Regions from separate parts of the Rahnella aquatilis CIP 78.65 genome, predicted to be linked through region 2. Evidence: predicted binding sites of a transcription regulator. Region 2 holds the regulator's gene; each other region holds the start of a gene.
What was found. The regulator PhoB, encoded in region 2, activates phosphate uptake and scavenging genes when phosphate is short. The targets are predictions, from matches to a motif close to CTGTCATAAAACTGNCNNAT.

Region 1 (7,875 bases), 1.0 Mb from region 2:
GTGGTCGCCATGTTCCCCTGACGGCTGATGCCTTCCAGCAGGTCGCCTTTGGTAATACCGGTCGCGGAGAAAATTACGTTATCGTTACGCGCCATATCATCGAGCAGCAGCACTTTACCGGCTTCAATACCCATCACTTTACAGCGCGCCAGTTCTTCTTCACCGATACGACGGTTTTCCGGTGTATCGCCTTTCACGTCATGACGCGCCAGCAAACGGCCCTGCATATCGCCATCCAGCGCACGGATCACCGCCGCGGAAATCACGCCTTCCGGTGCGCCGCCGATGCCATACAGCACATCCACTTCGCTTTCCGGCATACAGGTCAGGATCGTCGCCGCCACATCACCGTCCGGGAATGCGAACACACGCACGCCTGACGCCAGCATTTCACGGATCGCATCGTCGTGACGGGGTTTCGCTAAAACCGCCACGGTCAGCTCGGTCAGCGGCTTATTCAATGCCTTCGCAATATTTGCGAGGTTTTCTGCCAGCGTGAGTTGCAGATCAATTGCCCCTTTCGCGCCCGGCCCGACGGCAATTTTTTCCATGTACATGTCCGGCGCATTGAGGAAAGAACCTTTGTCACCCACAGCCAGCACGGCCAGCGCGTTGGATTGCCCCATGGCGGTCATGCGTGTGCCTTCAATCGGATCAACGGCGATATCCACCGCATCGCCATTGCCGGTACCGACTTTTTCACCGATATACAGCATCGGCGCTTCATCAATTTCACCTTCGCCAATGACGATGGTGCCATTGATATCGACTTTATTGAGCATGATGCGCATGGACTGAACGGCAGCATTATCGGCAAGATTTTTGTCACCACGACCCAGCCATTTGTAACCGGCCAGTGCGGCAGCTTCGGTCACGCGGGAGAACTCGATTGCTAATTCACGTTTCATTGGAAAGCCTGTAGAAAGAAAAAAGAGGTCGGTGAGGCGAGGCTCATCTGTGGCGCAGATTTTAGCACAACGGGAAAAGGCGTATAAAAAAACTCCCCGGACGGGGAGTTTCAGAAAGTGGTGTTGGCGATAATATCCGGCGATTACTCGTCGTGATCTTCCCACGAACGAACGCGTGCCACTGCTTTTTGCCAGCCTTTATAGCGGACATTGCGTTCCGTCGTTTCGATACCTGGGCGGAATTCACGCTCGATGATGGCTTTGCTGCGCACTTCTTCCAGATCGTTCCAGAAACCGACAGCCAGCCCGGCGAGGAAAGCAGAGCCCAGTGCGGTGACTTCCAGCACTTCGGGGCGCTCAACGCGGGTGCCGAGAATGTCTGACTGGAATTGCATCAGGAAGTTGTTGGCAACCGCACCGCCATCAACGCGCAGTGACTGCAGACGAGCGCCTGAGTCAGCCTGCATCGCATCCAGTACGTCGCGGGTCTGGTAAGCGATAGATTCCAGCGTTGCACGGATAATGTGGTTGCTGTTCGCACCACGGCTCAGACCGAAGATAGCGCCGCGGGCATACGGGTCCCAGTAAGGCGCACCGAGGCCGGTGAAGGCGGGCACCACGTAAACGCCGTTGGTGTCTTTCACTTTCATAGCGAAATATTCGGAGTCGGTTGCGTCGCTGATAAGCTTCAGTTCATCACGCAACCACTGAATGGACGCACCGCCGACAAACACGGCACCTTCCAGCGCATAGTTTACTTCGCCGCGCGGGCCACAGGCGATGGTGGTCAGCAGGCCATTTTTAGAGGCAACGGCTTCAGTACCGGTATTCATCAGCAGGAAGCAGCCAGTGCCGTAGGTATTCTTCGCCATACCCGGTTGCACACACAGCTGGCCATACAGCGCCGCCTGCTGGTCACCCGCGATACCGGCGATAGGGATACGCGTACCGCCTTTACCACCAATGTTGGTCTGGCCGTAAATCTCAGAAGAAGGGCGAACTTCCGGCAGCATTTCACGCGGAATATCCAGCACTTCCAGCATGCGGTCATCCCATTGCAGATCATGGATGTTGAACAGCATGGTACGTGAGGCGTTGGTGTAATCCGTCACGTGAACACGTCCCTGCGTCATTTTCCAGACCAACCAGGTGTCGACGGTGCCGAACAGCAGTTCGCCGCGTTTAGCCCGTTCGCGGGAGCCTTCAACGTGGTCAAGGATCCACTTCAGTTTGGTGCCGGAGAAGTACGGGTCAATCACCAGGCCGGTGTTGTGACGGATGTATTCTTCCATGCCGTCTTTTTTCAGCTTTTCGCAGATGTCAGCAGTACGGCGACATTGCCAGACAATCGCGTTATAGATTGGCTTGCCGGTTTCTTTTTCCCACACGATAGTGGTTTCACGCTGGTTGGTGATACCGATACCGGCAATCTGATCGGAGTTAATGTCGGCTTTCGCCAGCACTTCAACCAGCACCGAGCTTTGCGATGACCAGATTTCCATCGGGTCGTGCTCAACCCAGCCTGACTTAGGGTAAATCTGGGTGAATTCGCGTTGTGACACGCTGACGATATTGGCATCGTGATCCAGAACTACGGCGCGTGAACTGGTTGTACCCTGGTCGAGTGCAACAATGTATTTTTTTTCGTGAGTCGTATCTGCTGACATAATATTCATCCTGCAAATGAGTAATCTGTGGAACAGTTTAGCCGATCAGGCCTTACGCTGTTTGGATGGCTGAGATGCTTTTTCTTCTGCCGGCTCATTAATCTGATGTGGCAAATGGCGACCGATCAGCGCTTTATATGCGATGGCACCCAGAGAAGCTCCAAGCAGCGGGCCAAAAATCGGCACCAGGAAATAAGGGATATCGCGCGCGCCGGTGAAGGCAACTTTGCCCCAGCCAGCGAAGAAGGCGAACACTTTCGGACCGAAGTCACGTGCCGGGTTAAGGGCGAATCCGGTCAGCGGCCCCATCGATGCACCGATAACGGCGATCAGGATACCGATCAGCAGCGGTGCCAGCGGGCCACGTGGAATACCGTTGCCATCATCAGTCAGGCCGAGGATCAGTGCCATCAGAATGGCCGTAATCACCGTTTCTACCAGGAACGCCTGCAATACACTGATGTGCGGGTTTGGATAGGTCGAGAAAATACCGGCCAGATCCAGACTTTCGACGCTGCCGCGCACCATGTTGTGGCTTTGTTCAAAATCGAAGAACAGGTTGTAGTAAAGGCCGTAGACCAGTGCAGCGGCGCAAAAAGCACCGGCGACCTGCGCGATGACGTAAGGCAGAACTTTGCGTCCTTCAAAGTTTGCAAACAGACAAAGTGCGACGGTCACCGCCGGGTTCAGATGTGCACCTGAAATGGCGGCGGTCAGGTAGATGGCCATTGCCACACCCAGCCCCCAGATAATACTGATTTCCCACTGGCCAAAGGTTGCCCCGGCAAGTTTCATTGCTGCGACACAGCCCGCACCAAAGAAAATGATAAGCCCGGTACCCAGAAACTCAGCGATGCACTGACCTTTTAATGTGGAACTCATGGTTTGGCTCATAGTTTGATCCTGCTAAGGATGATGTTAATGGTTAGTTATAGTTTTTCTGTTATGTCGTTTGTGAACGTAATCGGATTTTGGCGTTCATCATTAAATGAGAACGTAATGTGAATTTATCGTTAACGAGCATAAACGAGAAATAGCGAAATCAAATTTTGTGTGTCGCGTCATAAAAATGAGCGATTTCGCGTGTTGGTGGAACTTGATGTAGCGCAAGAAGTCCATGATTTAACATTTTTAGCGCGCGTTTCTGACAAACGAGCATCGATATCGCTTTCAGCATGGTGGCTAAGGTTATTCGGCATTAACCGGTATTTCTGGTGTGTGACGCTGCTTTTTAAGCATTTCCTGATACCCGGCGCTGTTAAATTGCAACAGACTGCGTGGATAAAGGGGTTGCGGGTAGACAGATCAAAGCTGGCTACATACAATCACCCGTTAAGACACCTGCCGGTTTTATGCAATTCTTCTGATGAATTTGTTATAAAAATCGACGGAGTGCAGGAATTTTTGAGCCGTGTCCGGACGATGCGGCAGAACATAAGATGTGCGCCTTGCGAACATAAGGGGACCGAAAAATGTCATTTGAAGTATTTGAGAAATTAGAAGCTAAAGTTCAGCAAGCGATCGATACCATTACTTTGTTGCAGATGGAAATCGAAGAACTGAAAGAACAGAACAACACCCTGTCTCAGGAAGTTCAGCAAGCCAGCGGCAACCATGAGTCTCTGGTGCGTGAAAATGCGCAGCTGAAAGAAGAACAACACGTATGGCAGGATCGTCTGCGTGCACTGTTGGGAAAAATGGAAGAAGTTTAATTACTTCATATTCCACATAAAAAAGGACGCCTTGGCGTCCTTTTTTGTTGTGCTCAGAAGGTCATTACTCAATATCAAGCGGGTCTTCTGACAGTACGATACCGGTATTGTCGGCATAAAGATGGTCGCCGGAGAAGAAGGTGACGCCGCCGAAATTGACACGAATGTCGCTTTCGCCAATCCCTTCACTGCCTGCGCCAGCCGGGATCGCGGCCATCGCCTGGATGCCCAGATCCAACTCTTCGAGATCGTCCACCTGACGAACCGCACCATAAATCACGATGCCTTCCCATTCGTTTTGCAACGCGAGGCGTGCCAGTCCGGCATCCAGTAGTGCGCGACGCACAGAACCGCCGCCATCGATCACTAATACACGGCCACGGCCATTTTCTTCGAGCAGGTCATAAAGCAAGCCATTATCTTCGAAGCATTTCACGGTGGTGATTTGCCCGCCAAATGAAGTACGGCCGCCAAAGTTGGAGAACAAGGGTTCGACGACATTCACTTCTTCATGGTAGATGTCGCAAAGTTCGGAAGTATCGTATTTCATAGGATTTCATCTGGTTGCTGCATGAGTGTTCAGTATATCCCTTTCCGGCGGATGTTGGCAAAATCATCAATTGTTAAATGTGAAAAGTGACCTGATAAACGCACATCAGGCCAACTTTACTCAATTGAGCAACAGACCCACTGCAAACAAGACGTTAGTCAGCAACGCGGTTTTTACCATGTGCTCCAGCAACGGGCGGACTTCAGTGGAAGTTGTTGTTTTCATCACCCGTATCAGATGTTTTGCCAGCATTGGGAGCGCCAGAATAAACAGCCAGCCGGTCCAGTGATGCAGGTGTACGGCGGAGAAAATCGCCAGACAGAGCACGGCCGCAGTCAGAATGATGACGTGATAACGGCGTGCGTTAACCGGCCCGAGGCGAACCGCCAGCGTGTTCTTGCCGTTGGCGCTGTCGGTTTCGATATCGCGCAAATTATTGATATTCAGTACGGCGGTGGCCAGCAAACCTGTCGCCGTCGCCGGAAGCATGACGATCCAGTCGAAATAGCCTGCCTGTAGATAAAACGTCCCCGCGACACTGATCCAGCCGAAGAAAATCAGCACGGAAATATCGCCAAGCCCCATGTAGCCATAAGGCCGTGTGCCGACGGTATACGTGATGGCTGCGCCAATTGACAGCAAGCCGAGGATCACAAATCCGGCCACATCACTGGGTTTATGGCAGGCCACGGCGATAAGCGCGATACCGCAGATAATGGTCAGCACGATGGTCAGGAGAATCGCGCGCTTCATCTGTGTAGCGGTAATCAGCCCCTTTTGCATGCCGCGCAGGGGACCGACGCGATCCGGCGTGTCGCTGCCTTTCTCTGCATCGCCATAGTCATTCGCCAGATTCGACAGGATTTGCAGACAGCCAGCGGTCAGCAGTGCCAGCAACGCGATAAGCGGATGGAAAACGCCTTGCAGGCTGGCAATGGCAGAACCCATGACGATAGAGGCAAACGCCAGTGGCAAGGTTTTCGGGCGCAAGCTTTCCAGCCAGGCGCGGGCGGGCGTCGTCGGTGTGCAGGGAGTGATTATGCTCATAGGTGATTTCTCAGGTGAAGAATCAGTCCGAAATCTAAAAAAATCAGGGAGGCAAACGCCTCCCTGAAGATCACTTTCGGAACGTATGAGCAAATTATAAGATAAAACGGCTCAGATCTTCATCAGCTACCAGCTGGTCAAGGTGGCTTCTAACATAATCTGCATCAATGTTTATGGAGATACCGTTGCTTTCGCTGGCGTCGTAAGAGATATCTTCCATCAGACGCTCCAGAACGGTGTGCAGACGACGCGCACCTATGTTCTCGGTGGTTTCGTTCACCTGCCATGCGGCTTCTGCAATGCGGCGGATACCGTCAGCGGTGAAATCAATGGTGACGCCTTCGGTGGCCATTAATGCTTTGTACTGATGAGTCAGCGAAGCACTTGGCTCGGTCAGTATGCGTTCGAAGTCTTCAGTCGACAGCGCCTGCAGTTCCACACGAATTGGCAGACGACCTTGCAATTCAGGAATGAGGTCTGACGGGCTGGCCGTCTGGAATGCGCCTGACGCGATGAACAGAATGTGATCGGTTTTTACCATGCCGTGCTTGGTGGACACCGTACAGCCTTCCACCAGCGGCAGCAGGTCACGCTGGACACCTTCGCGGGAGACGTCCGGGCCGGAGCTCTGGCCACCACGTTTACAGATTTTGTCGATCTCATCGATAAACACGATGCCGTGTTGTTCAACGGCTTCGATCGCCTGTTCTTTCAGATCTTCCGGATTCACCAGCTTCGCGGCTTCTTCTTCAACCAGCAGCTTTAGCGCTTCTTTGATTTTCAGTTTGCGCGGTTTCTGTTTCTGAGCACCCATGCTCTGGAACATTGACTGCAACTGATTGGTCATTTCTTCCATACCCGGAGGGGACATGATTTCAACGCCAACCGGGCCGGATGCCAGACTGATTTCAATCTCTTTGTCGTCGAGCTGGCCTTCACGCAGTTTTTTGCGGAAGTTCTGACGCGCGGCAGAAGGTTCGTGCGCTTCGTCGGCCTGTCCCCAGTTGTTTTTTGCAGGTGGGATCAGCACATCCAGAATACGTTCTTCGGCCAGTTCTTCAGCACGATAACGGTTTTTCTCAATAGATTGCAGGCGCACCATTTTTACGGCGGAGTCGGTCAGGTCGCGGATAATGGAATCCACTTCTTTACCCACGTAACCGACTTCAGTGAATTTGGTCGCTTCTACTTTGATGAACGGCGCGTTAGCCAGCTTCGCCAGACGGCGGGCAATTTCGGTTTTACCGACACCGGTCGGGCCGATCATCAGAATATTTTTTGGGGTGACTTCGTGGCGCAGCGCTTCATCAAGCTGCATGCGGCGCCAGCGGTTACGCAAAGCAATGGCCACGGCGCGTTTCGCTTTATCCTGGCCAATGATGTAACTGTCTAACTCGCTGACGATCTCGCGCGGGGTCATCTCAGACATAATTTTCGATCCTTACGCTTTAGAAGATAATTCTTCAATAGTGTGGAAATGGTTGGTGTAGATGCAGATGTCACCGGCGATGCTCAGCGATTTTTCGACGATGTCGCGTGCTTCAAGCTCGGAGTTTTCCAGTAATGCGCGTGCAGCGGCCTGGGCATACGGGCCACCGGAACCGATGGCGATCAGGTCGTTTTCCGGCTGGATAACATCACCGTTACCGCTGATGATAAGCGAGGCGTTTTCATCCGCCACGGCCAGCAGCGCTTCCAGACGGCGCAGCATGCGGTCGGTACGCCAGTCTTTTGCCAGTTCAACGGCGGCTTTCACCAGATGACCCTGGTGCATTTCCAGTTTGCGTTCGAACAGCTCAAACAGCGTGAAGGCATCAGCCGTGCCGCCAGCAAAGCCCGCAATCACTTTGTCGTTATACAGGCGACGTACTTTTTTGACGTTGCCCTTCATGACGGTATTTCCCAATGTGGCCTGGCCATCACCACCAATAACGACCTTGCCGTTGCGGCGTACACTTACAATTGTTGTCACGAGCGGTTCCTCGTTGCAG
Region 2 (7,875 bases):
TCAGGGTGAGCTGCAATGAAGTCCACCGCTTTCTGATAAGCGGCAATAAACTTTTTGGTTTGTTCCGGTTTCTCAGCGATAAAACTGGCGTTCAGTGCCGCCGCGCCGCCGAACCACGGGGCGTCGGCGTTGCCGAGCACGTATTTCGAAATCACGCCGGTTTCCAGCGTGCGGGAAAGGTTTTTCATTCGCCCGACAGTGCCGGTCGGTTCGAGCGTATACACGCCGTCAATTTGTCCGGCGGCCAGCGCAGGCACATGTTGTCCCACCGGCAGTTCGATCACTGAAGGATTAGTGAAACCATTTTTCTCCAGAATGATCTTTGCCATAGTGACGTTCTGGATCCCCGGTCCGCAGGCGATTTTCTTACCTTTCAGGTCACTGATCGCTTTTGCCGTGCTGTTCAGCGGCACCAGGAATTCATCCAGCACCAGCTTATGGTTTGACGGGTTAGAACAGATAATTTTGAACAGACCCGGTGAGGTGATCGCCCCCAGTCCCAGCGCGCCGGTTGCCGTACCGTTGGCGCAGCCGTGGATCCTGCCGGTGATCATCCCTTCGACAATTTGCTGGGCGCTGGCGAATTTAACGCCTTTCACATTCAGCCCGGCTTCTTTAAAAAAGCCCTGTTCCAGCGCCACATACAGCGGTAAACCGCCGACAATCGGCCAGTAACCAATACGGATTTCGTCATCGTCGGCTGCAAAAACGGACGTCGGGATCATGCCGCCAAGGGTGGATACGCCGCCGGTGATAGCGAGCCATTTCATCAGCTGGCGGCGTTTTTTATCCACCGGAAGGCATTCGGGTTTGATGTTTTTCATGGGCGGTTCCCTTAGCGGTTATGAAGGCGTTGCAACTTGTACTGCAACTTGTATACATAACGTTAAGCACAGGGCGTGCCAGTTTACTGGCGGGTGGGAATTAGCCGAAATTCAGCAGGTTGGCACAGGAGAACGCACTGCGCTGGTGCGATTTTTGTGCAGATGCTCACAATCAGGATCCACAACAGGGCATATCGCTAGCAATCTCACTAGCGGCATGCCCTGGCAAAAAACGGCGGTCAGACTTTAAATTCACTGCTCAGGCGACTGACACCCAGACCATTTACCTTGGTGACTTTGATTTGTACCGGAATGCGATCTTTCATCGCTTCGACATGGCTTATTACGCCGATGGTTTTACCCGAGGCATTGAGGCTGTCCAGCGCATCCAGCGCGGTATCCAGTGTGTCGGCATCGAGCGTGCCGAAACCTTCATCAAGGAACAGTGAGTCAATACGGGTTTTATCACTGACCAGATCGGAGAGCGCCAGCGCCAGTGCCAGACTGACCAGGAAGCTTTCGCCACCGGATAACGTGCGGGTGTCGCGCACGGCATCGGCCTGCCAGGTATCGACCACCTGCAACTCCAGCGCATCGCTGGTTTTGCGCTGCAACAGATAGCGCCCGTGCAGTTTTTCCAGCTGACGGTTCGCCAGATATACCAGATGATCGAGCGTCAGACCCTGCGCGAATTTACGGAATTTCGCGCCGTCGCTGGAACCAATCATCTGATTGAGATAACCCCAGTCATCGCAGGTCAGCTGCGCCTGGGCAATCTTAGCGATCAATGCCTGTTGTCCGCTGTGCCGCTGTTTGTCGCTTTCCAGCTGATTTTTCACTTCGCCCAGACGCTGTTGTAACGCTTTCAGCTGTTGTGCCAGTTCCGTCTGCTGCACCGTCAGGGCGTTGAGATCACTGTCGGTTTCACTCAGATGTGCAGGACGGGCAAGGCGGTGCTTTTCCAGCATGTCTTTGGCGTCGATCAGTAACGCCTGTACCTGCGCCAGTTGCTGTTGCAGATGTTCTTTGCGTTGCTGAAGTTGCTGACGCAGCGCGTCGTCAAGCAGTGCCTCTTTCACTGCGATTTCATCGGCGAATCCGCTGGCGCTCAGCGCCTGCTGCCACGCCTGTTCCGCCTGCGTCAGTTGTGCGGCGGTCTGTAACTGTCGCTGCTGCGTACTGGCCAACTGACCGGCCAACTGGTCGCGCTGTTCCTGCGCTTTATGCAGCGCGGCTTGTGCATCACTGAGCGCTTTTTCTGCCGCCTGCTGTTGCTGATGTAAGTGCTCGCGAACCTGAGCCACCTGGCGCTCACCGAACAGCTCGAGACGCAGGGCATTCAGCGCAGAAAGGTTTTTTTCACCCTCCGTCAGTTGTTTTTGCAACCGCACAAGATCTTGCTGAGATTTCGCCTGCATCTCTTCCAGCCCGGTAATGCGTTCGGTCAGCAAGGCACTTTGCTGCCGGACTTTCTGCTGCTGGTTCAGGGCGTCAGTCAGCGCATCTTTGGCCTGTTGCAGCTCCCGCGTCAGTTGTTCATGCTGGCTGATCAGTGCCTGAGTCTGCTGCTCTTCTTCGTCGCGGGCAGTCAGCCATTGTGTGATGTCGGCGGTGTCATGCAGCGTAAATGTCAGATTCAGCGGCGTACTGAGCTGTTGCCAGTTGGCGGTATGCGCATTCAGTTGCTGCTGATCCTGCTCCATCTGGGTTTGCAGACGCGTTTGCTGTTCTTTCAGGTTTTTGATCTTCGCCGCCAGTTCGATACCGCTGGCTTTTGCCGCATCGAATTCCAGTTGCATTTTCTCGACGCGCTGCGCCGTTTCAGAAGGTTTGATCTCCTGATAGTGTTCAACCGCCGGATGTGATGTCGAGCCGCACAGCGGGCAGGCCTGGCCGCTTTGCAAATTCGCGCGTTCGGCTTCGAGACTGACGATCAGCATTTCCTGTTTATGCAGCGCTTTGACGTCATTCAGATGTTCCAGCTGTTTCTGGCATTGCTGGCGGATCGCACCCAGGCGCTGTTCTTCCTCTGTCAGTTGCGTCTGATATTGCGCAAAATCTTTATGTTGTTGCTGCACGCGCTGGTTCAGTTGCGGGAAAATTTGCGCGAGTGAAAACAACTGCTGACGCACCGGCCTGAGCAGCATCAGTTCCTTTTGCCGTTTCTGCAAGGCCGCCAGCGGGTGCTGCTTTTCCAGTCCGGTCTGGCGCTGCTGTGCGGCGTTAAGGGCTTCGGTTAGTGCGGTCTGGCGGGTCTGATGCTGACGACTTTCTTCATCCAGCTTCTGGCGTTCCGCCGTGATTTGCAGCAACGTCGCGCTTTGTTCAGCGGCCTGTTTCTGCGACTCACCCACCGCCTGCTGTGTTTCCGCCAGCGATTTGCGCCATTGAGTGATTTCGCCGTCCAGCGGCAGGATTTTTTCTTCGATCAGCGTCTGCATCCGGCGCTGTTCTTCGGCCTGTGTCTGCCGTGCCGTTTGAGCCTGTTCTTGCGCCTGTTTCAGCGGCGTCAGCTGCACAAGCTGCTGTTCCTGCTGCTGCGTCAGTTGTGTCAGCCATTGCTGAAGGCGTTGTGATTCGTCCTGACAACGCTGGCGATCAACGAGTAACGGACGCAGTTTTTCTGCCGGTTCACTGCGCGCCAGTTGCTGTAACTGCGGCGCGGCGGCCAGATTTTCCTGCTCTGCGGCGGCCAGTTGCTGCTGAAATTGCTGCTGTTTTTGCTGCATCTGCTGCCATTGTTGCAGCCAGTTCAGATCCTGCTGGCGTTGCTGCGCCTGCTGGCTGAGACTGATTTCCTGCGCGTTCAGTTCAGCACGTTGCGCTTCCAGCGTCTGGCGCTGCTCTTCGCTGAGCAGTTCGATTCCGGCCATGCGCTGATGCAGGCCGTCCAGCGCAATACGCGCTTCTTTATGTTGTTCAAACACGCGTTCAGACAGCAACCCGTAAATTTCGGTGCCGGTCAGTTCTTCCAGCAGTTCGGCGCGGTCATTGGCATCGGCATTCAGAAACGCGGCGAACTGCCCCTGAGACAGCATCATCGATTTGGTGAAACGGCCAAAATCCAGCCCGGTCAGGGTGGCGATGGCGTCGAGTTTGTCGCGTACTTTATCGGCCAGGATTTTGCCGTCGGCCAGTAACGCCAGCTCGACTTTCGGTGCCTGCAGATTCCCGTCAGGGGAATTTTTGGCACGCCGCTGGCTCCAGAATGCGCGGTAACCCACACCTTTCACTTCAAACTCCACTTCCGCCAGTGATTCGGCAGTGTGGCGGGTCATCAGTTCGTTCTGACTTGGCGTGATATTCAGCCGTGGCGTCTGATGATAAAGCGCCAGACAAATAGCATCGAGCAGGGTGGTTTTCCCGGCGCCGGTCGGGCCGGTGATGGCGAATAATCCGTTGCTGGCAAACGGCTCGGCGGTGAAATCAATTTTCCATTCGCCTTCCAGCGAGTTCAGGTTTTTTAAACGAAGGCTGAGAATTTTCATCGTGGGCTGTCCTCCGCGCTCTGACCGCTGGTGACCTGTTCAACAACCTGCGCGAACAATGTGCGCATCCGCGCCTGACGGGGTTCATCAGGGGCCGGCTCCAGCGCCAGCCGCCGTTCAAAGACGTCGCTGACACTCAGTTCGCTGAGGGTTTCTTTTTCCTGCTGCCCAATACTGCTGATGCGTTGTTCTTTGCTGCGGCGTAACAATACGACTTCCACCGGCAGATCGGCCGTTAGCGCCTGAATGCGCCGTTGAATATCACTGAGGTAATCCTGCGTGGCGACTTCGATATCCAGCCAGACGGTTTTTTGCGCATCGCCGCCTTCGAACTGCGCCAGTTGCTTTTCAATCTCCGCCAGCGAGCCTTTGATTATCTGCATTGGCTGGAAAACGGGGATTTCCAGTGTCTCGATGGTGTTGAGCGTTGCGCCGTCGAAATCGAGCAGATATACGCTTTTGGCCTTGCTCAGCTCGTCAAAACTCAGGGCAATCGGCGAGCCGCTGTAACGGATATGATGCGTTTTGGCGACGCACTGCGCGCGGTGAATATGCCCCAATGCCACATAATCGACCGGCGGAAAGGCCTGCGCCGGAAACGCATCAAGCGTGCCTATATAGATGTCGCGCACGGAATCAGAGGTACTGACGCCGACAGTCGTCAGATGGCCGGTCGCAATAATGGGCAGCGGCACGCCCAGTTCGTCACGTCTGGCCTGCGCGGCCTGCCACAGTGCGTCATAATGCGCGGCGATGGCTTCCTGCAACGCCAGTTGTTTGTCGCTGCCGGACTGACCGGCCTGGCTGGCGAGCAGATCACGCGGACGTAAAAACGGGATGGCGCACAGTACCGCGCCCGGTTTTCCGTCACGCTGACGGAGCACTAAAACCTGTTCAGAAAGGTTTTCACCGACGGTAGCAATCACCCGCGTGTTCAGGCAGGAAAGTAGCTCGCGCGATTCATTGAGTGTGGCGACGGAATCGTGGTTGCCCGCCAGCACCACCAGCTGGCAGCCGGTGTGTTGTAATTCCACCACGAAGCGGTTATACAATTCGCGGGCATAACTGGGCGGCGATCCGGTATCGAAAATATCGCCCGCGACAATCACGGCATCGACCTGATGTTGCTGCACCTGACCGGTCAGCCAGCGCAAAAATGCCTGATGTTCGGCTGCACGGCTTTTAGTGAAAAAGTACTGGCCGAGATGCCAGTCTGACGTGTGGATCAGGCGCATGAGACTCCCGTATGAACCCTGGATGACGACGATGGGGCAAAGTATAAACGCCAGCGGGGGAAGCTGTCCCCGATAAATCAGACCAATTTCAGCAAGATGGCCGCTAAATAGAAGAAATGTATCTGTCATAGTTGACTGTAATGAACCATTCTTTTCATTCATAAATCTGTCACAAAACTGACGCATAATGGCGCCCGCAATCAAATAAAAGATCGCTAACCTATTGGCAGGACCTACGATGGCTAGACGTATATTGGTGGTTGAAGACGAAGCTCCAATCCGTGAAATGGTGTGTTTTGTACTGGAACAAAATGGCTATCAGGCCGTAGAAGCTGAGGATTTTGATTCAGCGATCGGGCAACTTGTTGAACCTTACCCTGAGCTGATCCTGCTCGACTGGATGTTACCTGGCGGTTCCGGTATCCAGTTTATTAAGCATCTTAAACGTGAAGCACTGACCCGCGAAATTCCGGTGATGATGTTGACCGCACGCGGTGAAGAAGAAGATCGGGTGCGCGGCCTTGAAGTCGGTGCCGATGATTACATCACCAAACCGTTTTCTCCGAAAGAACTGGTTGCCCGCATTAAAGCCGTGATGCGTCGCATCTCGCCAATGGCGGTGGAAGAAGTGATCGACATGCAGGGTTTAAGCCTGGATCCGTCGTCTCACCGTGTGATGGCCAATGAGCAGGCGCTCGATATGGGGCCGACCGAATTCAAGTTATTACACTTCTTTATGACCCATTCCGAACGGGTATACAGCAGGGAACAGTTGCTCAATAACGTTTGGGGCACTAACGTTTATGTGGAAGATCGCACGGTAGACGTGCATATTCGTCGTTTGCGTAAGGCGCTGGAAACCAGCGGACATGACAGAATGATCCAGACTGTTCGCGGTACCGGATACCGTTTTTCAACGCGTTATTGAGTCCTCACAGCGGAGAATCTGTGTGCTAGAACGTTTGTCATGGAAACGATTGGCCGGTGAATTATTTCTTTTTTGCCTGCCAGCGTTAATTCTCGGTATCTTCGTCGGCCATTTCGGCTGGCTCCTTTTTGTGTCGCTGGCTGCGGCACTGGGCTGGAATTATTACAATCAGCTCAAACTCTCACACTGGTTGTGGCTTGACCGCAGCATTACGCCGCCGAATGGTCGCTGGAGCTGGGAGCCGCTGTTTTACGGGCTGAACCAGATGCAGATGCGCAACCGGCGCCGGCGTCGCGAATTAGGTCAGCTCATCAAACGCTTTCGCAGCGGGGCCGAATCACTGCCGGATGCTGTGGTGCTGACCACGGAAGACGGCAATATTTTCTGGTGCAACGGGCTGGCGCAGGATTTGCTCGGTTTCCGCTGGCCGGAGGATAACGGACAACATATCTTCAACCTGCTGCGTTATCCGGAATTCCGGCTGTGGATCCAGACCCGCGATTTCAGCCGGGCGCTGAATCTGCAACTCAATAATGAGCATTACGTCGAGTTTCGCGTCATGCCCTATTCCGAAGGGCAATTGCTGATGGTCGCGCGCGACGTGACCCAGATGCGTCAGCTCGAAGGCGCGCGGCGTAACTTCTTCGCTAACGTCAGTCATGAACTGAGAACGCCGCTGACTGTCTTGCAGGGGTATCTGGAAATGATGGAAGACGCCAAGCTGGAAGAGCCTTTTCGCAGCAAAGCGCTCGATACCATGCAGGAACAGACGCGGCGGATGGACGGGCTGGTGAAACAGTTGCTGACACTGTCGAAAATCGAAGCTTCAGCGAATATTGATTTGCATGAAAAAGTCGATATTCCGGTGATGCTCGGTATGCTCGAACGTGAAGTGCAAACGTTAAGCAACGGCAGGCATGAAGTGGTGTTTCGCATTAATGACAAGCTGAAGGTCTTTGGTAATGAAGATCAGTTGCGCAGCGCGGTGTCGAATCTGGTGTATAACGCCGTCAACCACACGCCAGCCGGTACGCGGATTGAAGTCAGCTGGCAGCAAACGCCGCATGGCGCACAGTTCCAGATCAGTGATAACGGGCCGGGCATTGCGCCGCAGCACCTGCCGCGCCTGACCGAACGTTTCTACCGCGTTGACAAAGCCCGCTCACGCCAGACCGGCGGCAGCGGCCTCGGGCTGGCGATCGTCAAACATGCGCTCAGCCATCACCACACGAAACTTGAAGTCATGAGTGAAGTGGGGGTGGGTACGCGCTTTATGTTTACGCTGGCACCGAAGTTGATTGTTCCTCAGGAACAGGCCAGCCAAAGCGATGTGAAGGGATAAAAATCAAGCCACAGCAACAAGCTGTGGCTTCTTTTAGCAAATGATCTGTAAACCTTTT
Region 3 (7,875 bases), 2.2 Mb from region 2:
CCCACAAAAAAACCCGCGCCATGCGGGTTTCTTATACGCTTACATACCCTTTTCCCTTTCTCCCCACAGGTTCAACAACGGAGAACATCCTTTGCGGGAGGTATTCAGGGCAGTTTGAATTAACGTCCGTAAACCGGCTGGTTAAGCTTTTCTGCCTTATGCACATCACTGCTTTTCACCCCGGCACTGGAGAGTTTTTCTTCCGCTTCCTCAATATCTTCACTGTCGATTTCCAGTGATTCCTGACTGATACCCTGAGAAGGCGTCAGCGCCAGTTCCACCAGGATCGGGAAGTGATCTGAGCCCATAAAATCAAGACGTTTAAGATCAATGAGCGTGAAATCTTTGCTGTGGAAAACGTGATCCAGCGGCCAGCGCAGGAACGGATAGCTGGCGTGAAACGTGTTGTACATGCCGCGACCGCGACGCGGATCCAGCAGGCCGCTGATTTTCATAAACAGGCGAGTGGTGCGCGACCATGCCACATCATTCAGATCACCGGTGACGATGGTCGGATAAAGTGCTTTGGCGGCGGTATGCCCAACGGCGATCAGCTCGCCGTCACGGGCGGTAGACTCATCCGCTTCCGTCGGACTGGGCGGCATCGGGTGCAGACAGTGCAAAATCACCTGCTCGCCTGACGGCAGTTCAGCGCGAAAATGCATGGAGGGAATGTCATCAGCCACCAGATACTGAATCTTCGCCGCCTGCATCGGCAGGCGCGAATACACATGCATACCGTACAGATTTTCCAGCGGACAACGCAGGCTGTGCGGGTAATCAGCATCCAGTTCTGCCATCTGATCTTCCCACCACTGATCGGTTTCCAGCAGCACCAGAATATCCGGTTGATAATGCCTGACCTGCGCCAGTAATTTTTCCGGTTCACGGTTGGTGGTCAGCACGTTGCTGTTCATGATCGTGATCCGTGAATGACCGTTGGGCACGGTTTTCTTCACCTGTAACGGATACAGGCGGGTATAAGGCAAAATCCACCAGCTCTGATACGCCATGCAGGCAACGGTCAGGATGATCACCGTGGTGGTGATCGCATCACCAAACGGCATAATGGCCAGTTCAGTCAGCAGAAAAAACAGGCACAGCGAAGCCATCTGTAAACGCGGAAAATCCCAGACACGCACCCACCAGTGCTGATTTTTAGAAAGAGGAAGGAGCGTCAGCAGAGTCATAATGACTGTCAGTACGCAAATGGTGATTCTCAGTGCTTGCATGGGTTATCGACCCTGATAAAAAAGCAAAAATAATACCCTGAATATGAAGGATATTTGTTGTTAACTGATTGTGACTGAAAAAAAGGGAGATGTCGCCGCCTTCTCATGTCATCAGAAAAAGGCGGCAAATTTAGCAAAGATTATTTTGTTGCGGCGGCCTGTTCAGGCACATGGCACCAGTTGTGCTGCTCGACAATCCCGCCATTTGGCGAGGTATAACCCATACAGCCCAGAATAGAGTCATACAGCTTTTCATGGAAAACAGGCGTTTTCGCGACAGCCAGTTTTTGCAGCTGTTCGAAACTGGCCTTGTTCTGATCATTGGACAGGAATTTGTCTGACGCCCAGACCATGATCGGCACCGTGCGTTGCTCAGCCGGAGCATGATCACGCGGGGTACCGTGGAAGTGCATACTTTTGGAAATCGACTCACCATGATCGGAGGCATAGAACACGATTGCATTCTTATCGCGCAACTGGTCAAAAACCTGCGACAGGAAGTAATCGGTATACAGCAATGAATTATCATAAGCGTTGATCATTTCCTGGGTAGAACAGGAATCATCAATGCCCATACATTCCGGCTTATATTTGGCAAAAGAACGTGGATAGCGATCCGAATACAGGTAATGCGACCCCTTGGTATGCAGGATAATCAGGTGCTTACCTTTCGGATGGTTATTCATCGAGTCTTTCATTTCATCGATGAGCAACATGTCATCCACCGGTTTACCGGCGTTGCGCTTCTCAGAGGCGATGTTTTCACGCAACGAATAATCATCCGCACGGGTTTTGTTATAGAACCAGGCTTCACTCTGCATGGAATATAGCTCTGAACTCCAGCCATTGCTTTTCAGCACGGAAAACACGTTCATTTCTTTCAGCGTGCGCTGTGGCTCTTCAGACGCCCCGCCTTCGCGGACAAACATACAGCGCAGGGAAAGCTTGGTGGCGGTATCACAGGAATAACCCTGCAGGGCGACCAGATTCTTCTCTTTGTCGAGATTGGGCGTGTTGTCACGATCGTAGCCGTACAGCCCCATGTGGTCGCGGCGGGCGCTCTCACCGATCACAAACACCACATACATATCTTTGGCATCCGCCGGTGCGGTATACGTGAAGTGTTTGGCCGGATCGAACAGATTTTTGGTGTCTTCCGCCTGACTGTAGCTGCTGTAAGAATACAAACCCAGTGCTGAAAGCCAGTTGGATGGCGAATAGGTTCCGGCCACCACGCCGCCGTAACTCGCCATCATGCGGTTGTTTACGATGTCGTGACGATCCTGCACTTTACCCATCAGCTGAAGCGGCATATAGCAAAGCAGGCCGGAGACCGCGAGCAACAGGGTTTTGACCGCCAGTTTTTTAAAGGTCGTTTGTTTCAGTGCCGCGCCCGGCATTTTGCTCAGCCACAGCAGCAGTACCGGCAACACACTCACCAGTACTGTCCAGGCGATGAAATGTGTCCCGATAGATTCTTTCGATAAATCAATGGAATCAGACGCCAGCGCCGCCGCTAAAATTCCGTAGCCGATATCGACGTTAAACAGAATCATGTAGTAACTGGCGGCGGCGGATGAAATCACAATGGCGGTCATCAGCACACGGAAAATAGTTTTTCCGGTGTAAGACAGCAACATACAAAGGAAATAGACCAGCGCGAAGCAGGCCACCATTTCGACAGCAATCGACAAGGCATTGTCATAATGCAGTTGCTGATAACGACGGATAAAAATCGGAAGGTTTAGCAGAAGCCCAAGATAAAGTGCAATGAACAAAGAAATGCTCTGTTGCGAAAGTGAACGAATTTTATGCATTGGTAATAACTGGCTCTTTTGTGAGTCTGGTTGCGTCGAACTGACCGCTCGTACCGGAGGTTGGAACCCACTCCTTAGGACATTCAGACTCCGGGCCGGGCATTTTCGTTCAAACTGATTGGTTTCTTCCAATGTGATAATGTAACGAAATTAACGAAATCCTTAATTTTCAATGAAATGAAAAATACAGTTCTCCCATGTTTTCACGCAATTTTTCTCTTTTATTGAGAAAACTTGTGATCAGCAGCGGGAAAAGAAAGCGTAAAACACGTTTCTCCCTGTGGGGAACTGGTCACGCTTACACTGCCCTGATGCAGGGCCATAATGGCCTGAACAATCGACAATCCAAGACCGCTGGAGCTGCCGCCTTCGCTGCGGGAAGCATCGGCGCGGTAGAAGCGGTCGAAAAGTTTTCCGAGTTTTTCCGGCGGGACAGGCTCCCCCTGACTGATCACATGGATATTCATACCTTTTCCCTGCGGTTCGGCGCGCAACAAGATGGCACTTCCCTCGCGGCCATAACGCACTGCATTTGCCACCAGATTACTGAGCGCGCGCTGGAATAAAATGGCATCGGCATGCAGCACGCCCGCGCCTTTGCCGCCCAGCGTCATACCGCGCTCCTCCGCCAGGCCCTCAAAATATTCCTGAATGCGGATCATTTCAGATGAAACATCGATGGCCGTGATCGTCAGAACGGAACGTGCATCTGAAGCCCGCGCCAGAAACAGAATGTTTTCCACCATACGTGAAATGCGTTCCAGCTCTTCCATATTGTTCGCCAGCAGCGTTTCGTATTCTTCCACCGTGCGCGGCTGGTATAACGCCACCTGACAATGCCCCATCAGCGCCCCTACCGGCGTACGGATTTCATGCGCCAGATCGGCGGAAAATTGCGTCAGCCGCTGATACCCTTCGGCAAGCCGGTCGAGCATGTCGTTGAAAGAATAAATCAACTGCTGCAATTCCTGCGGCGCGTTCTCAGAAGACAATCGCGTAGACAGACTGGCCGGATGGATCTGCGCCGCCTCATGCGCCATATTGCGCAGCGGCCGCAATCCGCGGCGGATCACCAGATAACCCAGCGCGGCAATCAGCAAATAAGCGAACAACACCGCGCCAATGATTTCCCAGCGAAAAGTCTGTAACAGACGCGACTCCTCGGTCATGAAATGCGCGCCGGTGATTTCAACTGTCCGTCCGTCCTGAATTTTTACCGCCGCACGGGCAAAGCGTACCGGCGTGCCATCAGGGGCGGCGAGATGATGCACCGTATTCAGCGTCAGCGGCTGACCGTCCGCCACCGCCGCCACCGGCGGCAATGCCAGCCGTGACGGATTGACGTTGATCAGCAGCTTCTCACCGGACAGACCAAACGTCAGGATATCGCGCTCGTTGCCGAGCATATTTTCAAACAGACCGGGATTACGGCTGAGTTGCGACAGCGGGAATTCGTTGGCCAGCAGATGACGGAAATACTGCACGCGGCCACTGACCTGATAATCCGCGCGTCGCACCAGCTCTTTATCCATCGAGTAATAAAGATAAAATCCCACCGCACTGACCACCAGCGAGGCGATCAGCGCGAACAGTAAGGTCGCGCGAAGCGTCAGCGACATGGCGCGTTTCGGGAGGTGAGTCAATTGACGATCACTCATGTCGCACTTCGCATACGTAGCCAATGCCACGCACGGTGTGGATCAGTTTCACCTCAAATGCCCGGTCAACTTTGGCACGCAGACGCTTAATGGCGACATCCACCACATTGGTATCGCTGTCGAAATTCATGTCCCAGACCTGGGAGGCAATCATAGTGCGCGACAGCACCTCGCCCTCGCGGCGCATCAGCAACTGCAACAACATGAATTCCTTGTTGGTCAGCGCGATGGTCTGATCCTGACGGGTCACGCGCCGGCGCAGCACATCAAGATTCAGATCCGCCACCGAATACACATCCGGCTCACGGGCGGCCGGGCGGCGCAGCAAAGTGCGGATACGCAACACCAGTTCGGTGAAGGAGAACGGCTTGATGAGATAATCGTCAGCACCCAGCTCCAGCCCGTGAATGCGATCCTGCACTTCATCGCGGGCGGTGAGAAACAACACCGGTACGTCGCTTTTTTTGCGCAGGACTTCCATCACCTGCCAGCCGTCCAGCCCCGGCAGCATGACGTCGAGGATCACCGCGTCGTAACCTTCCTCAAGCGCCAGAAACAGGCCATCGGCACCGTTGCGCGCCAGATCCACGCTGTAACCCGCTTCTGTCAGCCCTTTTTTCAGGTAGTCGCCTGTACTGACATCGTCTTCAATCACCAGTATTCGCATTCAGGCCCTCAGCGCCGCATGACCATTCACCTAGAGAATGATTCATCCGAAAGTTTACCAGTTTCGTCAGACACCTTTGATGACAATTTTGTCATCAATTTGTCATCAGCCAATACCGGTTTATCGTCCACTCTTAAGAAAGTTATTCATCACTGGCAGGTTCAGTGATTCATCTAACAGAATGAAAAAACGCTGGAAAATGGAGAATTAATCATGAATGCACCAACACGTCTCGCTGGTCTGTTACTGGGTTCCCTGCTGATGTGCAGCGGGATGACATCGGCATTTGCCGCCGATAATGTGATTAAACCCACACGCGGAACCATTGATTCAGTTAATGACTCATCGGTACAAATCACCACCCGTCAGGGTGAGAAACTTGACGTTAAGCTGACTGATCAGACCAAAATCAATGCCGTCACCAAAGGCAAAATCAGCGATATCAAAGCGGACAGCTTCATCGGGACGGCCGCCGTTCCGCAGGCTGACGGTACGCTGAAAGCGCTTGAAGTTCACGTATTCGCACCCAGCCTGCGCGGCAGCGGTGAAGGCTTCAATCCGTTTGAATCCGCCGATGGCAAAATCAATACCATGACCAACGGCACCGTCGGCAAGCTGGTGAACAGCAACGGCCGCACCCTGACCGTGAAATATCACGATGCTGAGAAAACTGTCGTCGTGCCTGACGATGTGCCGGTCGTTCTGCTGGCACCGGGCGACCGCAGCCTGCTGAAACCGGGCACTAAAATCGTATTGTTTGCCATAAAAGACGACAAAGGTGCGCTGGTTGCCCGTGGTATTGCTGCCGGTAAAGACGGTATCGCGCCACCGATGTAATCCGGCCAGTCAACAGGAGATTAAGCGTGAAACCTCAGCTCTCATCGCCCCGCAAGCGCCGGATTCATTCCTGGCCGGTTCGTATTTGTCATTGGATTAATGTGCTGGCAATGATTGGCATGGTGATGAGCGGCTGGGGGATTTATAACGCCGACCCGCTTTTCGCTTTCACATTCCCGCAGAACACTACCCTCGGCGGCTGGCTGGGCGGCAATATTGCCTGGCATCTGGCGGTGATGTGGCTGCTGGCGGCCAATGCCCTGTTCTATCTGCTGTGGGGGATTTTCAGCGGTCATTTCAGGCGCGACTTTTTCCCCTTTTCGCCCCGCGCCGTCTGGCGCGATACCGTTCGCGCACTGACATTCAAACTTCCCCACAAGCCCGGTCAGTACAACGCCGTGCAGAAACTGATGTACAGCGGGGTTCTGTTGCTGGGCGCATTACTGGTGTTGTCGGGTCTGTCCATCTGGAAACCAGTGCAGTTCAGCGGGCTGGTCTGGCTGTTTGGCGGTTTTGGTATCGCCCGTTATGTGCATTTCTTTGCGATGAGCGGCGTGTTGCTGTTCGTCATTATTCACGTACTGATGGTTCTGCTGGTGCCTAAAACCTTCGTGGCGATGCTGACCGGCGGCAAAAAGATGAGCACGGAGAACCACGCCGATGAGTGAAAAATCACAACGGCCAAAAATTATTCCTGAGCCCGACCAGCGTAAACAACTGGTCAATATTCAGCGCCGTTTATTGCTGCGCTCAGGGCTGACGCTCGGCGGCGTCGCGATGCTGACGGGCTGTAATTTGCAGGACGGCGATCAGGTCGATAAGGTGCTGTGGGCCATGTCCCGCTGGAACGACCGGGTACAAAGCTGGCTGTTCAGCGGCCAGAAACTGGCGCAAACCTATCGTGCGGATCAGATCACCACGCCGTTTCGTTTCAACGCGTATTACCCCGAATACAACGTGCCGGAAATCGACATCTCTAATTACCGGCTGGAAGTCTCGGGTCTGGTGCAAAAGAAAGCCCCGTGGACGCTGGAGCAATTGCAGCGCCTGCCGCAGGAAAGCCAGATCACCCGGCTGATTTGCATTGAAGGCTGGAGTGCCATCGGCCAGTGGAAAGGTGTACCGCTGAAAACCTTCCTGCAACATGTCGGCGCGGATCTGACGGCCAAATATGTCGGATTCAAATGTGACGACCGCTATTATTCCAGTATTGATATGGCCACCGCGCTGCATCCGCAAACCATTCTGGCACTGGATTTTGGCGGCAAACCCTTACCGCCCGATTTTGGTTACCCGTTACGTCTGCGCATGCCAACCAAACTCGGCTTTAAAAACGCCAAGCATATCGGCGCGATTTTCGTCACCAACGAATATCCCGGCGGCTACTGGGAAGATCAGGGCTATAACTGGTTCAGTGGTATTTGACAGGTATAAAAGACAGGCATAAAAAAACCGCTCAATTGAGCGGTTTTCGTTTTCGCGGGAGGGTAACGGCAAAGCGTTACGCTGCGGCGAAGAATTAGAAGCTGTAACCCACGCCTGCGATCCAGGTACCGACATCAACACTGCGGATGCGGGACTGTTCGTAGGACACGTCCAGAGCAACGTTCTGGATTGGGTTGAACTGCAGACCAGCACCGTAAGAGAAGCCGTAATCGCTGGTG

Region 1: a site for PhoB is predicted at 3,634-3,653, ahead of RAHAQ2_RS21355 (MIP/aquaporin family protein). Genes of this name have one in related genera too.
Region 3: a site for PhoB is predicted at 5,463-5,482, ahead of RAHAQ2_RS06970 (heavy metal response regulator transcription factor). Genes of this name have one in related genera too.

What each region holds. Positions count from the first base shown of each region.
Region 1 is NC_016818.1:4,719,177-4,727,051, reverse strand. It holds gene glpX (class II fructose-bisphosphatase) at 1-908, opposite strand, end outside; gene glpK (glycerol kinase GlpK) at 1,052-2,575, opposite strand; gene RAHAQ2_RS21355 (MIP/aquaporin family protein) at 2,621-3,469, opposite strand; gene zapB (septal ring assembly protein ZapB) at 4,048-4,287, shown strand; gene rraA (ribonuclease E activity regulator RraA) at 4,352-4,837, opposite strand; gene RAHAQ2_RS21340 (1,4-dihydroxy-2-naphthoate polyprenyltransferase) at 4,958-5,884, opposite strand; gene hslU (HslU--HslV peptidase ATPase subunit) at 5,979-7,313, opposite strand; gene hslV (ATP-dependent protease subunit HslV) at 7,326-7,856, opposite strand.
Region 2 is NC_016818.1:3,684,365-3,692,239, reverse strand. It holds gene RAHAQ2_RS16760 (ABC transporter substrate-binding protein) at 1-824, opposite strand, end outside; gene sbcC (exonuclease subunit SbcC) at 1,064-4,312, opposite strand; gene sbcD (exonuclease subunit SbcD) at 4,309-5,547, opposite strand; gene phoB (phosphate response regulator transcription factor PhoB) at 5,786-6,475, shown strand; gene phoR (phosphate regulon sensor histidine kinase PhoR) at 6,498-7,817, shown strand; gene RAHAQ2_RS16735 (helix-turn-helix domain-containing protein) at 7,851-7,875, opposite strand, start outside.
Region 3 is NC_016818.1:1,516,253-1,524,127, reverse strand. It holds gene RAHAQ2_RS06985 (endonuclease/exonuclease/phosphatase family protein) at 120-1,232, opposite strand; gene eptB (kdo(2)-lipid A phosphoethanolamine 7''-transferase) at 1,373-3,049, opposite strand; gene RAHAQ2_RS06975 (heavy metal sensor histidine kinase) at 3,271-4,707, opposite strand; gene RAHAQ2_RS06970 (heavy metal response regulator transcription factor) at 4,700-5,374, opposite strand; gene RAHAQ2_RS06965 (hypothetical protein) at 5,588-6,211, shown strand; gene RAHAQ2_RS06960 (cytochrome b/b6 domain-containing protein) at 6,238-6,879, shown strand; gene RAHAQ2_RS06955 (molybdopterin-dependent oxidoreductase) at 6,872-7,636, shown strand; gene ompX (outer membrane protein OmpX) at 7,731-7,875, opposite strand, start outside.